DNA from 3 places in the Paenibacillus sp. 01T431 genome. Region 1 is predicted to be linked to each of the others. Evidence: riboswitches for the same ligand, from Rfam matches in the RefSeq annotation. Region 1 holds a riboswitch; each other region holds the start of a gene.
The links. A riboswitch is a leader RNA that binds a small molecule or an ion and turns the genes downstream of it on or off. The one in region 1 is predicted to bind ZMP and ZTP.
Positions count from the first base shown of each region.

Region 2: linked by a shared signal. The riboswitch ahead of AC1DM9_RS01395 (bifunctional 5,10-methylenetetrahydrofolate dehydrogenase/5,10-methenyltetrahydrofolate cyclohydrolase) and the one ahead of rpiB (ribose 5-phosphate isomerase B) in region 1 are both predicted to bind ZMP and ZTP.
Region 3: linked by a shared signal. The riboswitch ahead of AC1DM9_RS22795 (IMP cyclohydrolase) and the one ahead of rpiB (ribose 5-phosphate isomerase B) in region 1 are both predicted to bind ZMP and ZTP.

Region 1 is NZ_JBFTPT010000010.1:137,980-144,409, reverse strand. Features, by position in the region: gene AC1DM9_RS19335 (peptide ABC transporter substrate-binding protein) at 1-219, opposite strand, end outside; gene AC1DM9_RS19330 (serine hydroxymethyltransferase) at 941-2,188, opposite strand; gene AC1DM9_RS19325 (TIGR01440 family protein) at 2,287-2,892, opposite strand; gene rpiB (ribose 5-phosphate isomerase B) at 2,909-3,367, opposite strand; ZMP/ZTP riboswitch at 3,466-3,546, opposite strand; gene AC1DM9_RS19315 (low molecular weight protein arginine phosphatase) at 3,630-4,208, opposite strand; gene AC1DM9_RS19310 (manganese efflux pump MntP) at 4,351-4,911, opposite strand; gene AC1DM9_RS19305 (L-threonylcarbamoyladenylate synthase) at 5,035-6,096, opposite strand; gene spoIIR (stage II sporulation protein R) at 6,221-6,430, opposite strand, start outside.
Region 2 is NZ_JBFTPT010000001.1:312,857-319,286, reverse strand. Features, by position in the region: gene AC1DM9_RS01405 (ABC transporter ATP-binding protein) at 1-298, opposite strand, end outside; gene AC1DM9_RS01400 (ABC transporter ATP-binding protein) at 302-2,026, opposite strand; ZMP/ZTP riboswitch at 2,208-2,286, shown strand; gene AC1DM9_RS01395 (bifunctional 5,10-methylenetetrahydrofolate dehydrogenase/5,10-methenyltetrahydrofolate cyclohydrolase) at 2,352-3,197, shown strand; gene AC1DM9_RS01390 (sugar-binding transcriptional regulator) at 3,275-4,231, opposite strand; gene AC1DM9_RS01385 (5'-nucleotidase C-terminal domain-containing protein) at 4,402-6,430, opposite strand, start outside.
Region 3 is NZ_JBFTPT010000013.1:55,718-62,147, reverse strand. Features, by position in the region: gene AC1DM9_RS22805 (S-layer homology domain-containing protein) at 1-1,653, opposite strand, end outside; gene AC1DM9_RS22800 (hypothetical protein) at 1,817-2,548, opposite strand; gene AC1DM9_RS22795 (IMP cyclohydrolase) at 2,803-3,516, opposite strand; ZMP/ZTP riboswitch at 3,576-3,655, opposite strand; gene AC1DM9_RS22790 (S-layer homology domain-containing protein) at 3,885-5,123, opposite strand; gene AC1DM9_RS22785 (DEAD/DEAH box helicase) at 5,236-6,430, opposite strand, start outside.

The DNA of each region.
Region 1 (6,430 bases):
GTTGTCTTCCATAAGTGCCGGGTCAAGTGTCGAAGGCTCAGAGTGAATGTTCATTCTGAAAACTTTCGCTTCGGATGCTCCTCCATTTGTAGCGCCGTTTGTTGCGCCGTTCGTAGCACCGTTGTTGCCTGTTTCTTCTTTAGGCGTACAACCAACAGCGACAATAGCAAGAATGAGTAAAGCAGCAATAAATGATAAAGCAGACTTTCTTGTTCTCATTGTAATCCTCCCGTTTTTTTTCTGCTCAGTTCAACAAGGCAAAATCGTCCAACTTACTCGCTTTGTACACAAACGTTTGCATCTTCTTCTAGCTTGTCCAATGCAAATATACGTATCCTCTTGAGCAATGCTAAACATTTTCCCCATTTAAACAATGAGTTTAAATATAATAATAAATTTCACTATACAACCATGTTAATTATTTATCAAGAATATGTAAGCTGTAAATTTTTGTTTATAATTACTTTTATACACTGTTCTTTAACACATTAACGCGTTTATTCAATTAATTATTCTGTTGCGTTAATGCTGTACAGCGTTTATTCAGTTAATTATTTTAATAATATTTCAGTTTAATATTTTTACAGTCATTAATTTACAAAAATAGCACTAATACTTAAAAATACAGATTAAATTGAAAATCCTTTATATTTCCATTTTATTTTAAATTACATATATATTCCACAAATATATAACGTGTTTTTTCGGTATTTATACTATAACATAAATAATAACGACCATTATATTTAATTATTATTTTTCGATCGTGCAAAATGAACGTTTTTTCATTTCAACATTGACGTTTGCTCATTTATTCCACTCAGCTTCTAACTGTATTATTTTTTTTAGATATATTATTTATGTACGGCATATAATCAAAAAAAGACCTATTCATGCATATGCACAAATAGGTCTTTTTTTATTAATAATATATTTATGATTAGTAAGTCATACCAGGGTAAAGTGGATATTGTGCCGTAAGATCACGAACCATGCCGCGCGCTTTGGAGAGCACCTCTTGATCTTGAGGGCTGTTAAGCACAAGTGCAATAACCTCAGCAATAACCTTCATTGCGTTCTCTTCCATGCCGCGAGCTGTCGCTGCAGGTGTACCAATACGAATACCGGATGTTACAAACGGGCTTGTTGGATCAAACGGAATGGCATTTTTGTTAACCGTAATGCCTACTTCATCAAGCACATGTTCTGCTACTTTTCCTGTAATGTTCAGATTGCGTGTGTCGAGCAGCATCAAGTGATTGTCTGTTCCGCCAGATACGATATTAAAGCCTTTTGCAACAAGCTCTTCCGAAAGAACTTTAGCGTTCTTAACAACTTGGGTTGCGTATTGCTTGAATTCAGGTTGAAGCGCCTCGCCGAAAGCTACTGCTTTAGCAGCGATAATGTGCATCAAAGGACCGCCTTGCGAGCCTGGGAAAACTGCTTTATCAATCGCAGCAGCCCAAGGTTGGCGACAAAGGATCATACCGCCGCGAGGTCCGCGAAGGGTTTTGTGCGTTGTAGTTGTTACAAAATGCGCATGAGGCACTGGGCTCGGGTGAAGGCCTGCAGCAACCAAACCAGCGATGTGAGCCATATCAACCATAAACAATGCGCCTACATCATTAGCAATTTTGCCAAGCTTCTCGAAATCGATTGTGCGCGGATATGCACTAGCGCCTGCAACGATCAAACGAGGACGGTGCTTGAAAGCAAGCTTGCGAACTTCTTCATAATCAATAGTGAAGGAATCTTCTTGTACACCATATGCAACAAAGTTATAAAGCAATCCAGATGCATTAACAGGGCTGCCGTGTGTCAAATGTCCGCCATGTGCTAGATTCATACCAAGCACAGTGTCGCCAGGCTGCAAAGCTGCAAGGTAAACAGCCATGTTCGCTTGTGCGCCGGAGTGTGGTTGCACGTTCGCGTGCTCAGCGCCAAAAAGCTCTTTTGCACGGTTGCGGGCAATATCCTCAACGATGTCAACATGCTCACAACCGCCATAGAAACGTTTGCTTGGGTAACCTTCTGCATATTTGTTCGTCAAAACGCTTCCCATAGCTTCCAATACCGCTTCGCTAACGATGTTCTCGGATGCGATAAGCTCGATATTGTCACGTTGACGAGTAAGTTCTAGTCCTAGAGCTTTCAATACTTCTGGGTCTTGTTTGCGCAAATTTTCCATGATTAAATTCCTCCTCAAATTAGATACCCTTTATCAAGCAAAAACGTCTTCGGTGTCCTTTAGACGCTGAAAATCAAAAAATTATGGCTATAAATCAACTATTCGCAAGTTCCAGCAGATTGCTCTACCGTTAGATTCTCGCTAAGCTCGTATACTGCTCGGGAGCCGCCTATTAACTTTGGCCTTGTGATAGCCATCGTGACATGCGCTCCGCCAATTTCACGAATCGTCGGACGAACGGGAACAGCCACCCGCTTCAAATGCATACCGATAAACGTATCACCTATATCGATGCCCGCATGCGCCTGCACCGTTTCCACCAAACAAGGCTCCTTCAGCTGACGATAGGCATAGGCTGCCATGGAACCGCCCGCTTTAGGCACTGGCACTGCACCTACAATATCAAGCCCCAATCGTTCTGCGGAAGCTTGATCAATGACAAGCGCGCGATTCAGATGCTCACAGCATTGATAAACGGGAATAAAGCCAACTTCGCTGCGAACCGTTTCAACGCCTGCGTAAATTTGTGCAGCCGTTTCAATGGTGCCCGAAGTCCCGATGCGATGACCAAGCACCTCACTAGTACTTACACCGATTACTAGCAGCTGACTCATACCAAGCTTGCCTGCCGCTGCCAGTTCCCGAACAATTTGCTCAACCTGTTCTGCAATGCTTCCTAGCTGTACGTTTTCGTCTACGTTCATTGCGAATGCCCCCTAATTAGGACTGGCTGCTGTACTGTTCTTCAATTTGTTTCACTTTACTAACACGACCGACATGACGTTCTCCATTTGAGAACGGCGTTTCAAGCCATATGCGAATAATTTCGAGTGCCACTCCAGGACCGATCACTCGTTCCCCAAGCGCCAAAACATTAGTATCATTATGCTCCCGAGTGGCTTTGGCTGATAACATATCATTCACAAGCGCACAGCGGATGCCGCGTACTTTATTAGCCGCAATCGACATGCCGATACCTGTTCCACAAATGAGTATACCGCGCTCTGCTTTGCCGCTCGTAACAAGGTCGCATACGGGCAATGCATAGTCCGGATAATCGACGGATTGGTCACAGTTGCAACCAAGATCTTCAATTTCATGACCAAGCGATTGAAGAAACGGTACAACTTCATCCTTCAAACGATAACCTGCATGGTCAGCACCAATAGCAATTTTCAACGCAAAAGACCTCCTTAGAAATGAAACATCACAGTGCTAGTATACCTATTTTTGCCCAAAAAGACGAAAAAAGAGCAAGACATGCTTATTAGCATGCTGCTCTTTGCCCAGGCGACCGGCCGTATATTCCGATGCTCCACCGTGGTTACCCACTTCCGTCGCCAGTTACATCGGAAACCGTATATTGTCATTTTATTATATCTTATACAGTTGCAAAAATCAATCGAATGGAAGCAAAAATGGCTTCTGCAACCCTAAATACTTATCTTTTGGCAAGCTTGTCCAGCAGCTTGACGAGCGCGTCCTCTATTTCATTAGCACTGCTGCTGTATATAGCAAGCGAGCCTCCAAAAGGATCAACGATGTCAAAGCTCGGTATGCGACGCTCCAGCTCAAGCAATCGTCTTCTCTCGCCAGTCGTCAGCTGTTGGCCAAGCGCCTGCTTCATATGAAGCTCTGTATAGAGCTGCTCCAGCTCCTCAATATCCGCGAGCACTTGAGCGTCTTGATTTGCATATTCCTTTAACGTATAGATTTTGTCGACCGCTTCGGGATGCCATTGCAGCAAACCGCGCTTATGATTGACCGTCATTGTCAAAATAATATCAGCCCAACCAACCGCCTCGCTCGTCAGCGCCAGCGACGTGCTCTTATGCTCGATGTCCCGCTGCCTAAGAGTCTCCACAGCATGAGCTGACACAGGCAGTCCATCAATAGTAGATATGCCTGCGGAGCGAACGGCTACGGTGATCCCTCTCAGAGCAGCCATTCGGCGAAGCATAGCCTCTGCCATCGGTGAGCGGCATGTATTGCCTGTACATACAAATAAAATACGTTTCACACTGCCAACTCCTTTTTGCACGTTATTCCAAGCTGTTCAACGATTAAGCGAAAACACCTGCAGCGTTCCTTAGATGCTAAAGCAGCTTTGACTTGAAATTTAAAATAAGACTGCAATATTGTTCTGCTTTCTTACTTATATTCTAAAAGATAAACAAGATGCCGAACACGAACAAAATTCCTCCGCCTATGGCCTCGCCATATTCGCCAAGCTGACCGCTGACTTTACGCCCCAGCATTAAACCACATATCGACATCAGCCCGCCGAGCAGACCGATAAGTAAAACCGTCATCAACATGTTTGCAGCGAACATCCCAAGCGTAATGCCTACTGAGAACGAGTCGATACTGACGCTAAGCGAAAGCACGAGCAAGCCCCAAAAAGATTTATGGTCAAAAGATTGAACCGCCTCGCCGCGCAGCGAGCTATAAATCATATGTCCGCCGAGCAGCACTAGCAAAATGCCTGCCGCAGTCGTGGCTACATCTCCAAGCAAGGAGCCCACGTATTGACCTGTAAAAATACCTGCCAGCGGCATGATCATATGAAACAACGCAGTTACAATGCCCAGCTTCAAAATATCTCGCAGCCTTATGCCTTTGAGCCCTATGCCGAGCCCAAGAGAAAATGCGTCTAGACTGAGTGCCACCGCAATAATAAGCAGCGTCAAAAACTGTCCAGCTTGTAATTGTGCTTCAATCACAGCCTATCTCCCCCATGTCCGCTTGTAGTCTTTACCAAACATATGCGGACATGAGGACAAACATACTAGTGCGGTTTCAAGCTAATTCAGTTTCAAAAATGATCGTTCCCCTTAGAACACTTTCTATACACGAATAATTCGGTTTCCAGCCGCTTTGGCCAACCGATTCATAAGCGCTGCGCCGATCCCATGCTCCGTGCAGCCCTCTGCCCAAATACGCTGAGCGCCTGCCCCGTCAAAATCACGCAATGCGGCATAAAGCTGATGCGCTGCTGTGCCAAGCTCCGCCTCGCTGCCTAATGAGAAAACATGATCTGCATCGTAGCGATTCAATCTCTCTTCGAAAGCAAGTACGCCAGTTACCTCGCCGCGCATCTTTGCAGCTTCTACTTGATCTTGAATGTAAGCTGCGACAGCTTCAAAATGTCCTTGCACAAGCTCAAGCTCCCCTTGTGGCGCATAATGAGTATATTTCATGCCTGGTGATCGCGGAGCCGACTCCGGTTCTTCTATCGAGGCACTATCAATCAACGCATGGGGTGCCGCTTCTTGAAGCGCTTCGCGCGTAATGCCGCCTGGCCGCAAAATACGAATGCCATGCTCGCCAGCAAGCTCAATTACAGTAGATTCCAGGCCGACGCCTGTTGCACCGTCATCAACAAGACCATCGATCCGCCCATCCAGATCCTCCAGCACATGCTCAGCAAGTGTTGGGCTTGGCCTTCCAGAACGATTGGCGCTTGGTGCAGCAATTGGACAATCTGCGATCTCAAGCAGCGCAAGCGCTGTTCTATGATCCGGTATTCGAATACCAACGGTAGACAGTCCAGCCGTTACGAGCGGCGATAACGCATCCTCACGAACGGGCAGTACAATGGTAAGTGGCCCTGGCCAAAACTGTTCCATCAACGATGAAGCCAGCTCCGAATACGGCAGCACCAGCTCATCTAACTGCTTGCGACCCGCAATATGCACAATGAGAGGGTTGTCCGATGGACGTCCCTTTGCGGTGAATATCCGCTCAACCGCCGCCGAGCTGCGAGCATCCGCGCCAAGCCCATAAACCGTCTCCGTAGGGAAAGCAATAATACCGCCTTCTCTTAATTGGCTGGCAGCTTCCGATAATTGTTCGCGCAGCTGAGAATCATGAGCCTGCTTTACGCGCCATACATTTGTTTTAGTCATCTCTATCCTTCAATCCTTGCTCTTAATTGAAATTGTTCATTCATTCGTTATTATAGCATAAGCACCCGCAAACAAGCAGAAACGACAACTGCACCTTTACATTCAAAGGTGCAGCTGTCGTTTCTTATGAAAACAGTGATTTAATCCAATTGATAAAAGATTCGATCATTTCCCAAATAAAAAATTTTGCTTCCGGCGCTTCGCCTTGGGAAGGAGTATCTGCTGGAGCTGCTGCTAAGGAAGCTGTCTTAGCCGCTGCACTATTCGATTTCACAACTGATGCTTGCTCTGTCTCTGTTCCAGCTGCTGCTGATGCTTCACCGCTTACAGCATC
Region 2 (6,430 bases), on a different contig from region 1:
ACAATTCCTTGCGAAGACTCCATACGGTCCGCTGCGATACATCAGCTAAATATAGGGCTTGAAGCCAGCTGACTAAGCTGCCAGCCGCGTATAGGCCAAACATAAGCAAACAAATAGAAAGCAGCCCATCATATCGCTTCGCAATAATATAATCATCCAAAGCTTTGCCCAAAAAATAAGGACCAGCGAGCGTAAGTCCTGCGGCAACTATCGTTAGTGCAATAACCGCCAGCAGTCTAGCGCGGCCATGAAGCAAATAAGTTCCAATTCTTCTTAATGTCGTTAGCGTATGATTCATCTATCAAGCTCCTTGCTGGGAAAAGGCCATTTTCTGGTATAGCTTGCTTTGTTCAAGAAGCTCCTGATGCGTGCCAATGGCTGTAATTCGACCATCCTCAAGCACAATAATCCGATTTGCCTGCTGTACGGATGCAATTCGCTGACCAATAATAAGACAAGTGCTGCTCTTCATAATCTCTTGCAACGATTTGCGTATGAGTAAATCCGTTCTCAGATCAACCGCGCTTGTACAATCATCAAGGATGACAATTTTGGGTTTCAGCAGCAACGTCCGAGCTATGGATAACCGCTGCTTTTGACCGCCAGACAGATTGACCCCGCGCTGGCCAAGCAGCGTGTCGTAGCCATTCTCCAGCTTCATAATGAAGGCATGAGCCTCAGCCGCCTTGGCTGCTGCCTCTATTTCATCCTGACTCGCATCCGGTTTGCCATAGCTGATATTGTCACGAATGGTTCCACTGAACAGATGCGCCTGCTGAAGCACCATTCCGATATGGCTATGCAGCTCCGCAGAAGCGATCTCGTTAATCGGATGGGAATCAATGCGAAGCATCCCCTCTGTCGCTTCATAAAACCTTGGAATGAGGCTGACCAGCGTTGATTTTCCTGAGCCGTTCACCCCTACGATCCCAATCGTCTCGCCCGGCTCTATATCCAGATCTATGTCGTGAAGTATGTTTTTCTCCGAGCCTTCGTAGCAGAAGCTCACATGGTCAAAAGTTATTCTGCCAGCTTGAATTTTTTTGGACTGCTCGTTAGCTTTTCGTTCAGCTGTCCATTTATCTGCCGGAACCTCCAATATCTCGTTAATGCGGTCAGCAGAAGCCTTGGCCCGAGAGATTGCAATCAATTGATTTCCAAGTCCTAGAGTAGAAAAGAGAAGCTGTGTAATATAAGTTAAAAAGGCGGCGAGACTGCCCACCGACAGCGCCCCGTGCTCAGAGAGCATTCCGCCATACCATAATGCAGCTACAATACTAAAATTAAGAATGATCGACACAAGCGGCGTATTAAGCGCAACGATCTTAGCTGCTTTTAGACTGGCATGCAGTAGATTTGAGTTCGTTTCATTAAAACGTTCTTCCTCGTAATCGGACCTTACAAATGCTTTCACAACGCGGATACCAGACAAGTTTTCTTGCATCACGGTATTCACTTGATCAAGCCGATGCTGCATCATTGAAAACAAAGGGACGGTAATCCGAGTTGTAATGATGAGGAAGAGAGCTAATAAGGGTATCATTGCGAGCAAAATAATAGACAGGCGCGGGCTGATGACAAAAGCCATGATCAGACTGCCGATAATAATGAATGAACTGCGTGCAAATACGCGGAGCAGCAGCAATACTAAGTTCTGAATTTGTGTGACATCACCCGTCAGTCTCGTCACGATGGAGCCTGAACCAAAACGGTCAAGCGATCGAAGCGACAGCGACTGTATTTTTTGAAACAGCTCCTGCCTCAGATCAGCCCCAAAGTTTTGCGATGCTATCGTCGAGAACACCGTGCAGCCGACACCTGCGATTAGTCCGATCAATGCGGCGATCAGCATTTTGGGCGCGGTGCTCGCGATTGCTGTGAGATCACCTGCTATAATGCCCTCATTCACAATGCTCGCCATGAATCGCGGCTGCAGCAAATCCATGACCACCTCTAGCAGCATAAACAGCGGTGCCAGCACAGCGCTCAGCCAATATTTCCTCAAAAATCTAGTGAGCTTTAACAACTTACCACCTCAATCTCCCATCATTTTGCGCAAACTGCAATAAAGAGGGCAGCGCGACCCGCTCCCTCTTGATAAAGTAATTATAGCATCCATCCTCTCGTTTCTACACCTAAATAATCATAAAATAATGTTAATGACTCGCTTTTGAACTTTCCACCTGTTAAAATCAAAATACCATTTAAAAGCTGTGCGTAACTGGCGGAACATGGGCAACCATGAGGAAGCGCACAGATCATTAGCCGTACGCCTGGGCAAAGGTAAGGGGACATACCCCTTGCCTTTTTATGTTTTTTTAACATTTATTTATAAGGGGCTGAGGTAGAAGATGACCGAGAAACTGATTTTGGATGGAGCCATTGTGGCCGATGCGATTAAAGAGCAGCTGAAAGAAAGAGTTGAGATTCTTAGCAAGCGGGGAATCATTCCATGCTTAGCGACGATACTGGTGGGCGATGACCCTGCGTCTGAAACCTACGTTCGAATGAAGGGCAATGCATGCAAGCGGCTTGGCATTGATTCCAAACGTATTCATTTGAACAAAAACATTTCAACGGATGATTTAATTGACGTTATTTTGCAGCTTAATGAAGACCCGCTTATTCACGGCATCCTCTTGCAGCACCCTGTACCGCATCAAATTGATGAGCGTGCTGCCTTTGAAGCGATTAGTATCCATAAGGATGTTGATGGTGTAACCGCGTTAGGTTTTGCTCAAAATGCATTTGGTTATGCCCAGTATCCGTCATGTACCCCTGCTGCTATTATGGCTATTCTTGATTACTATGAAATCAAGGTCGAAGGCAAACATGCCGTCGTCGTTGGACGAAGCCCGATTCTAGGCAAACCCGTTTCTCAGATGCTGCTGAACCGCAATGCAACCGTAACAACCTGTCATTCCAAAACAGAAAATTTAGCGGAGCTATTGCGTCTTGCCGATATCGTCGTTGCTGCAGTCGGCAAACCAAGCTTTATTCAAGGCGAATGGATTCGCGATGGCGCTGTAGTACTTGATGCAGGGTACAACAAAGGGAATATTGGGGACGTTGACTACGAGGCATGCCTAGCAAAAGCAAGTGCGATCACCCCTGTGCCTGCAGGCGTAGGTCCTGTTACGATCGCCACGCTTCTGAAGCATACGGTTGACTCCGCTGAGCGATTTGCACTTCAATAAGAGATATAGGAAGAAAAACGAGGGGATCTTATTTGCCGCTTTGCAGCTAAGATCCCCTCGTTTGTTCTATGGGATGTCTACACATCCCGTTCTAATAAATACCTCGCTGTAAACTGATCGGTAATGAGTACATTCGTGTAGCCGCCGCGCAGCGCGCCATAAATGCCATCTACCTTCTTCGCTCCGCCTGCCACAAGTATCGACTGGTCCTTGCGTTTCAGTTCATCGAGACTGATTCCAATCGTGCGCTGGTTCATGAGTGTTGAACAAATATTGCCTGTAATATCGATATAGCGTGAGCATATATCGCCAGCTGCTTTCTCGCGAATAATTTCCAGATCTGAATCTGTGAAATAATTGGCTCTAATTAATACAGAATCATCCGTAGGTGCTCCTACGGTTACAACGGCAATATTAGAAAGCTTCCCTAGCTCCAAAATATTGCGGATATGGCGATCCGATTCAATCGTCCGCTTCACAACCTCATGGTCAACAAGCGCCGGCAGCGGAATAAAGTAAGGTATCGTATGGAAAGCCTTGCCGAATAAATGAACAATTTCATAAGCGTATGTATTGGTTTCCGAATGGCTAACCCCGCCGTTGAGCTGCACGACCTTTACGTCGCGAACCGGCTTATCCTTAAGCTGAGAAGCCATTTGAAAGAGCGTCGTTCCCCACGTTGTCGCAATGATATCGCCATCTTTTACCGTATCGTATAAATAGTTCGCTGCCGCTTCGCCAATATACTTTTTTACGATGCTGTCCTCATACTGAGGCACAGAAACGATAACCGCTTTTTTCAGCCCAAACTTCGCTTCCAATCGATTCGCCAGAACAAAATTGTTTTCGTTCGGGTGTACGATTTTTATTTGAACATACCCCTCATCCTTCGCCTGCTGTAAAAATCTTGATATCGTAGGGCGCGATACCCCCAGCTTCTGAGCGATTTCTTCCTGATTATAATCCAGTTCATAATACAGCCTTGCTACATCAATCATTTTGCTAAGCTTATCATCCAGTCGATCATCAGCCATCCAAGTTTCACTCTTTCTATTTATGTCTAGAAATGCAAACGGTATCTACTCCCTCTAATTTAACATAGGTTTCAAATGAAGTGTCGCCTTCTTTGTATGAAAACAACAAATCTTACTAAAAAAAACGTCCCCCCCACTCATAACAAGTGGAATGGGACGCTTTTGCTTAATTAAATTCCGTTTCTTCCTTCATACTCTAGTGCGGACAAAATCAGTGTAACCACATCTGCTCTTGTTGCATTTTTCTTAGGTGCAAATTTATTGCCGCCCATGCCTGCTACTAGTCCTTCGGCTTGTGCCGCAGCGATATAAGGACGAGCCCATACAGGAATGTCACTCAAATCAGCAAACGTCGGCTTCGCCTTCGGATCAACTTTAATGCCTAGTGCGCGAACAAGAATTACGGTCATTTCCGTTCTTGTTAATTCACTTGATGGTCGAAGCGTATTATCCTCGTAGCCCGCAATGACCTTATCCTCGATAAGCTGTGCAAAGAAGGAGCGTGCCCATGCAGGAACTTGACCCGCATCTGCAAAGTCCAGCTTGCTTGTCGACGATTCAAGCTTCAGCGCTCTGCCAACCATTGTAATAAATTGTGCTCTTGTTGCTGTGTCTCCAGGGTGGAACGTACCGTCTCCATACCCATTAACAAACCCAATTTCCACTGCCTTCGATATAGCATCTGCAGCCCAGTGGCCGCGTACATCACTAAATGTGATGGTTGGCGTCGGTGTTGGTGTCGTCACCGGCGGTGTCGTCGGTGTTGGCGTTGGTGTCGGCGTCGGTGTTGTCACCGGCGGTGTTGTTGGTGTTGGAGTAGGTGTTGGAACTACAACATTCACATCAACAATACGTCCTTCTGTCGTTGCATTAATCGTACCTAATTGATTGATATACTCCAAGAATACCTCGTAGTCAACAATATTCATTTCGTGCTGGCGTCCAGCATCTTTGGCTTGCTTCATCGAACGATAGAAATCGCCGCCATTAGCCATAAATGAGTTTGTTGCTACAAAATAATAAGCATTCAAATCAATTGCACTGTAGCTGCCGTCTGCGTTTTTGATTTCAACCTTCGTAATGCGTTCGCCAGCCTGCTTAAGAATTCCGTCTGCATCCAAAATTTCTGGTTTCTTACTAGAATCGTAGTAGAAGCGCATTCCTGATACTTGCGGGAAGCGGCCTTGTCCTGTTTCGATTCCACTCACACCGTTCTCAAGCGCAGCAATAATTTCTTGGCCCGTCATACGAAGCGCTGTAAGGTTGTTTCCGAAAGGCATCACCGTTAGCAACTCACCCATCATGATGTCTCCATCTACTTTACCTTCAGCTGTCTTCTTAATCGAAGCGCGAATGCCGCCGCCATTCTGAATACCTACATAACCTTTTACATCTAATTCCTTTAATGCCTCATTGCTGTTTACAAAGCTTTTTACTTTGGAGACCATTCCGTCTGTCATTAGGTTTCCGAGATTGGTTTCCTTTGCTCGTGCAGAAGCACGTTCACCATCTAGGAACACATTTGTTTTGCCGATCACTTGTTTCTGAATACTCTCAACACCCGCACTGTATGGCTTCAGCATTTCAACAGCTTCCGGGTCTGCTGCATAACCGCTAACTGTAAGCAGCTTGCCATTCCATGCGGTCAATACCCCTTTGTTATTGAACTCGAGGTCCAAACGGCCCAAATAATTGCCATACTCTTCTGCCTGTACAACGAGAGTTGGTTCTCCCGCAGCATGATATACAAGCGGTGCGTCAACCTTCGTGTGGCTATGTCCACCGACGATAACGTCAATGCCTGTAACCTTCTCAGCCAATACCTTATCAAATTCATTTCCTAGATGCGTCAATGCCACAATCTTATTGATGCCTTCTTTTTGGAGCATTTTGACCGTTTCTTCAGCTTTCTTAATATAATCCTCGAACACAATATTATCTCCTGGCGAAGCAAGGAATTTTGTGTCCTCCGTTGTTAAGCCGAATACGCCGATCTTTTGCCCGCCTTCATCCAATATGATCGCGTCATAAATTTTACCTTTCGCAGCTGGTTTACCGATTGCCTGCTCAGACACAAGTCCGTTCATTGCAGGTTCCTTGCTGAAGTCGATATTTGAGCTTACAAACGGGAACTCCGCTTTTTTGATAAAATCAGCAAGTACGGATGGACCTTTATCGAATTCGTGGTTTCCGAATACC
Region 3 (6,430 bases), on a different contig from region 1:
TTTGTACGAAACAGCTGCGGGAATTCCTGCTGTATGAGGACCATTGTATCCAAGCTTGGATGCATATCTAACATTGTAAGTGCCTGGCACTAAGTTAGTTATTGCATCACCAGTTACAGCCTTGTAATCCGTTTCACTTTCAAGCTTGTATTCTAGCGCTTTGCCTTTCGTTCCTGTAATTTGACCATCATTTTCATCGGATGAGGTTGGTTTAACCGCTGTCAGCCCTGTAGGTTTGGCCTCAACTCTTGCGAATAGGCTTTTCAAAGCATTCGTATAGTTATTGTAATTCACACCAGTAAGCCCGCTGCTTACATAATCAGGTTGAATATTGGTCCAAGAATACATCAATTCAATATGCCCAAGAATTGGAGCCCTGTTGCCATCAGCATCCTTGTTGTCTTTGTTATATTGAAAGAGGTAAGGAACCTGAGCTTTGCTTGCGATTACTTCTACGCCGTTCTCATTCGTATACTTTACATTGTTGCTTGCTTTTACATATTGTGTTTTGATATCAGGCAAATATTTGTTAATCAAATCTACATACAGATTGGCATTTGGATGATTCGTATCTCTCGTTTGAAAGAATATGCCGTTATGCGGGTCAGCGTTCGGGTCTTTATTAAGATCCAGGATCGAAATTCCCGAATCCAGCTTGGTGTCCCAAAAATAAACTTTATCAATGTTATTTTTTTTCGCATATTCGTTAATAAACTTAATGGCTGCTTGTGTATTCGGGCACCAAGAGCCGCCGAACAAGATCGTATAATTCCCTTCGCTCTCGAGAATCTTCGTCAATTGGTGATAGGTTACATGTTCAAATACGAGATCGCCATCCGATTCGTCAAAAATAACCGTTTCTTTTTTGTTGATGATTGATCCGTTTCTATTGAAAGCTGCTTTGATAGAATTCGAACGGTTAATCGTATCAAATGAAGTGATTCCTTCAAATACTTGACTCACTTTTGCTTTGTAAGCATCTACTTTGCCCGTGTCCAAAACACCATCTGTTAAATAATCGTTCCATACATTCGTTGATGCCAAAGAGGAAACAATTTTCTTTTTGTTATACACAAACAAGAATGGTGCTTCAATTTTTTTCGCTGAGCCTTCTGAAATTACTGTGCCCTTGCTGTCTTTTTTCGTATAGCTAACGATATCTCCTGCTGGAAGTACTTCATCGAGGTTCGTTAAATATTTTTTGACCAGCTCGACATACGCTTCTGCAAAATCAAAAGTGTTGTTGCCGACTTTGATTTCTTTCGTTTGCGTTTCAGCAATCTCTAGTGATTTGCCATCTAACCTCGTATCAAAGTTATAGATGGTTTTTACGCCGTATTGCTTCGCCACCTGATTAATAAAGCCGATATTCGCTTGTGTTTTATCGCTCCAAGCTCCGCCAAACAACACCACATACGTGCCTTCGCTGTCAAAGAGATTAATAATATCTTCATACGTTACCGTTTGAAGAATATGGTTCTCATCATCCAAATGATCATACACATTATTAAAATAGTTATAATGGCTGGCGCCGCTATTTACTAGAGTTTCCGAAGCTGGATTGGCATTAACGATATTGGCAGCCGGCAAAATTAATAACGCAGCCAATATAAGAGCTAACCATCTTTTGGATGTATTAAATTGTAATTTCATGTTCATTCCTCGTTTTCATCAAATTTTGTCGATGTGCCAAGTGTGAAATATGTATTCTCCACTAGTCGCTTCAAGATCTCGTGCAGGGAGCCGGTCATAAGAGGCTGATCTGCCTCTTATGACCACCCCCATTTCATAACTCATGAATACGTATTTCTTGTTTCTAGCAGATTTCTTCTTCCGTCGTCGATGGTGCTGGCTGTTGACCTTCGGAAGACGATGATGATGATGAAGAGGATGAAGCAGGAGCCTCTGAGGATGATGGTGCTTTCGGCTGTACCGTATCTTTTTTCACAAATGAGACCGATTTAGATGGTTTCTTTTCTTCTTTCGCAGCTGGCTCCGCTGGTTTCGATTGTGTTTCTTCTTTCGCAGCAGGTGCTGCTGCTTTTGGCTCTTCTTTCACAACGGCTGCAGCTTTAGGCTGGCTTTCTTCTTTCACTGTCGTTGCTGCTTTAGGCTGGGCAGCTTCTTTCGGCTGTGTTGCTGTTTTTTCAACCGATGTATTTGCTTTAGCCGCAGGCTCTTCCTTTGCTGCTGCCGCTTTAGCTGCAGGCGCCTCTTCCTTCTTATCTACAGCAAGAGTAACTTTGGATTTATCTTCTTGTTTCGCATCTGCTTTTTCTGCTTCAGGTTTATTTGCCTCTATCGTGTCCGCCGTTTTTGTTTGCGGTTGTTTTTCGCCTTCTGCTGCAGCTGTGTTTACTTCTGATTTTTTCTCTGTGTCAGAAACGGTAATGATTTTGGATTGATTCTCTTCCTTTGCTTCGGTAACAATTGCAGCGTTGTCCTTCACCGCAGGCGCACCTTGCGCCTGTTTGGCAGATACGACAACATAGGTTAGGGCTGAGAAGGCTACTGTTGCAGAAATTAATGTTAGTGTTAGTTTTTTCATGATTGTAAACATCCCTTTCGCTTCGCTCTTTGAGCTTTTTTGTTTTTTTGGATAAAAAAAGGAGACCCAACAAGGCGCAGAACTGCGCTCCTATTGAATCTCTGGTGGTCCAGTAGATTATCTTCTTTTGTCATCCTACAAAATGGTTTTTCAACTCACTTTGAATATATTCCTATATTATTCCTCAGAAACGACCCTGTCAACGATTATTTAAATTTTTCCCATCGTTTTTGTCGGAATTAATTATATAGACACTAAAACGTCTGATTTTTATTTATTATTTTAAATTCCACCTTACGATCATCGGTATGAATAAACTTCACAAGCAATGAAATTTTATGATCTGCGTTTATGCTGCTCCAGTAAAATCGAGCCGTTTCATCCATTGAATCAAATAAAGGAACCTCCAGCGGTTCACCTTCAAAAGATCTCAAAATACCATTTTCTTCACCTTTATAAGTGTGAATGCAATGACCTATCCCTTTTGTAAAAGAGTCGTAATGAAAGAAATGACGGATGCAAAATGACGGATCGTTTTGCCTTGTTTTCAAAATGGACAAGCTGTACACAGCTGATTCAGTATCAATAATACCGGAAATACGCGGTGTATAATGGGGAGCATCCGGTTCAAACTTTCTGCTTTTTAATGCATCTTCAAACGTTTCTTTTTTGCCATAAGCTTCATAGATGGTTTCCGTCTGATCTCCATTGGAAATGATGTCCATCCCATTAATACTCTTTATCGGATTATAAATAATCAATGAAGGGTCTTCCATTTTTGCCGCATCATATGCTCTATTTTTTACAAACTGCTCCTTACGCTCAAAGATTCGGTTGCGACTGTTCACGCTTCTGCCCATTATCCAATACACTTGAGCAAAATGTTTTCCTGACGGGCTCATCCCCATGATTATCGTTCTACCAGGATACGGATTATTAAATAACTGATCTTCATAGGACTGCAACATACTCACCTCAACCTTTTTATTTTATCTGAAAATAAAAAAAGCATTTGATCATTGATCAAATACTTTGCCCAGGCGCACGACATATGAAATAGGTGCTCCCTCGTGGTCATCCACGTTTACGCCAGTTGCACCCACCTAAAATTTACATTTATTATAGTTCGATATCGCAATTGAAATCAAGCTCTATTACAGACTAACTATGAAAGTTAACGCGTATATTTTCTAACGAACTGTATCGTGCTTATTATGCAGAAAACTAAGCGCTGCTGGATTCGCAAGCTATATTTTTGATTGTTGAGCAATGAAAAAAGGGCTGTTCCAAAAGTAGAAAAATCTACTTTCAGGACAGCCCTTCACTTATATAAACCTTATTTCACTTCAATTGATTTAACTGTACCATTGTCGCCTTTTACTTGTACATATTGACCAGCCTTCAGCTGCGAGGAGTCACCTGTGATGACTACACTTGGATCAATGCTGAATGTTGTGACAACTGCCTGTGAGTTTTCATATCGAGTAATGAGAGAAACCGTCGTCAATTTCGCCTGATTGTTGAACGTTAATGTATTAATAATTCCGTTCTCCGAGAAAGCTGTACTAACAGGAGCCGACTTCGTTACTTCAATAAATACGATACGATTAAGATACGTACGAACGAGTACCTCATCACCTGCTCGGAGTGAGCTCACTGGCGATTTTTTATCATCTCGGAAAATAAACACATTCGAGTCTAATGCTAGTGAAACCTCCGTGTTATCTCCTTTAACAACCGTCAACTTGCCATCAGCAGGAGCTGCTTTTAGCTTGCCTAAAATGGCTTGTGCATCATGATTAGGCATTTCCGTATCTGTACGATCGAGAAGCGCTGCCAGCTCTGCACGGGTTACTGGTTGATTAGGACGGAACGTTTTTCCATTCTTATCATTGTAGCCGGTAATAATGCCTTTCTTCAAAGCAAGAGCAACATAACCTACAGATCCAGCAGGGATCTCTTTTGCATCCTTAAAGTCAAGCTTCGTATTATTGAGCGCCTTCGCTTCGTCTTCCAGTTTAAGCGCTTTTACGAGAAGAATCGTAGACCATAGTCTTGTCGCGTTTGCTTCCGGTTTCACTTCCGATTCAGTCTCAGAGAATAGATCGTTCTCCAGCGCTACTGCAACGTAACCAACAGCCCAAGGGTATTTTTTTGCGATTTTATCCCCGTCATTAAATTGCAAGTCCGTTTTCATTTTATCTGCTGATTCCGCTTGTGAGCGAAGACCCATCAATCTGACAGCAGCAGTCAACGTTTCAATACGGTTGATTTTCTGATTAGGCTTAAATGTACCATCCTCATAGCCAGTAAATACGCCCTTCGACGCTAACCGCATAATGTATTCCATAGCCCACTTCAGATCGTCCTCATCTTGAAATTGCCATGTTACTTTATGTTTATCGTCCTTGTCATACTTGTCATCCTTGTCCTCATGACGGCCTTTATCATCATTACGATCGCCATCATGCCCTTTGCCTTTACCGCCATCTGCAAAAGCTGACGTCGCACCGCCTGCAAGCATTAGCAGCGCAAGCGAAGAAATTGCTGTCTTTTTCCACATGGTTTGTTTCATCAAGAAAGCCACACTCCTTTTTCGATTGCGGGTTTTGCCGCATTTTTTACCTTCGCCCATACGTTTCGGGAGAGGCAGATCGATTTAAGAGGGTGGCTTTCAAAATAAATTTTTATGATTGTTCCTTATCGGCCTCGCGTTTAGCTTTCAACCACTTAGGAGCACCTTTGTTTTTGCCTTCGCGCTTTCGCTCCACTTTCTTAGGAGCAGGCTTCGCTGCTGGCTTTGGTTTCGGCGGAGCAGTTACTGCTTTCGTCTCTACAAGCTTCGTTTGTTTCGGAGCAGCAGCTGCACTTTTATTCTCTGCAGCTCGCTTCGTTTGCAACGCTTCTGAGCGATCTGCAAGCTTCGCTTCATGGCGAGCCGCAAACGGTTTTGTTGCTTCTCGCAGCTCTTCCTCGCTAAGAAGCTTTCCTCTGAACATTGTCCGTTCTGTCAATTCGATGCCCAGCTGCTTGCGGAATTTCTCCATAATAAACAGCTCCTGCGGCGTAACAATGGAAACGACTGTACCAGGACGTCCCATACGGCCCGTTCGTCCTGCACGATGCACATAATGATCCGCATCCGATGCAGGATCAAGCTGAATGACGAGCGGCAGACCTTCAATATCAAGGCCTCTAGCCGCAACATCCGTAGCTAGCAGCAGTTGGCAGCGACCCTCGCGAAAACGTGTCAATGTTGCTGCACGGCGCTGTTTATCCGCATCCCCATACAAAGCCTCAACAGTAAAGCCTTCATAGCTTAGCTTCGATTCCCAGTTGGAAATGTTGTCGGTATCATTTAGGAAAAGCAGCGCAGAGGTTGGGTTCAGCAAGCGAACAAGTCTTCTTACCGTATCGGTTTTATCACGCTTGTCGCTAACGATAAAGTAATTATCGATCGTTTGTGATACGGTATGCTCCGGCGTAACCTGAATGCGTTCCGGGTTTTTCATCCAGCGTCCTTCAAAACGAGCCATTTGATCCGGATATGTCGCGGAGAAAAAAGCAATTTGGTGCTCTTTACCGACACTATGCAAAATGATCTCTACCTCTTTTGTCGAGCCGAGCTGAAATACTTGATCCGCTTCATCAACTACAACATTTTTCACATCATTCAGCTTGAGCTTGCGCAGCTTAAGCAATTCGTGAATTCGCCCTGGTGTTCCAATAACCAGCTGCGGGCGCAGCTTCAATTTCTCTACCTGCCGCTTTAATGCAGCTCCGCCAATCAATTGCTGTACGCGAATGTTCAGCGGCTCCGCGTACACTTCTGCTACACGAACAATTTGCATCGCAAGCTCCTGTGTTGGAGCCAAAATAATC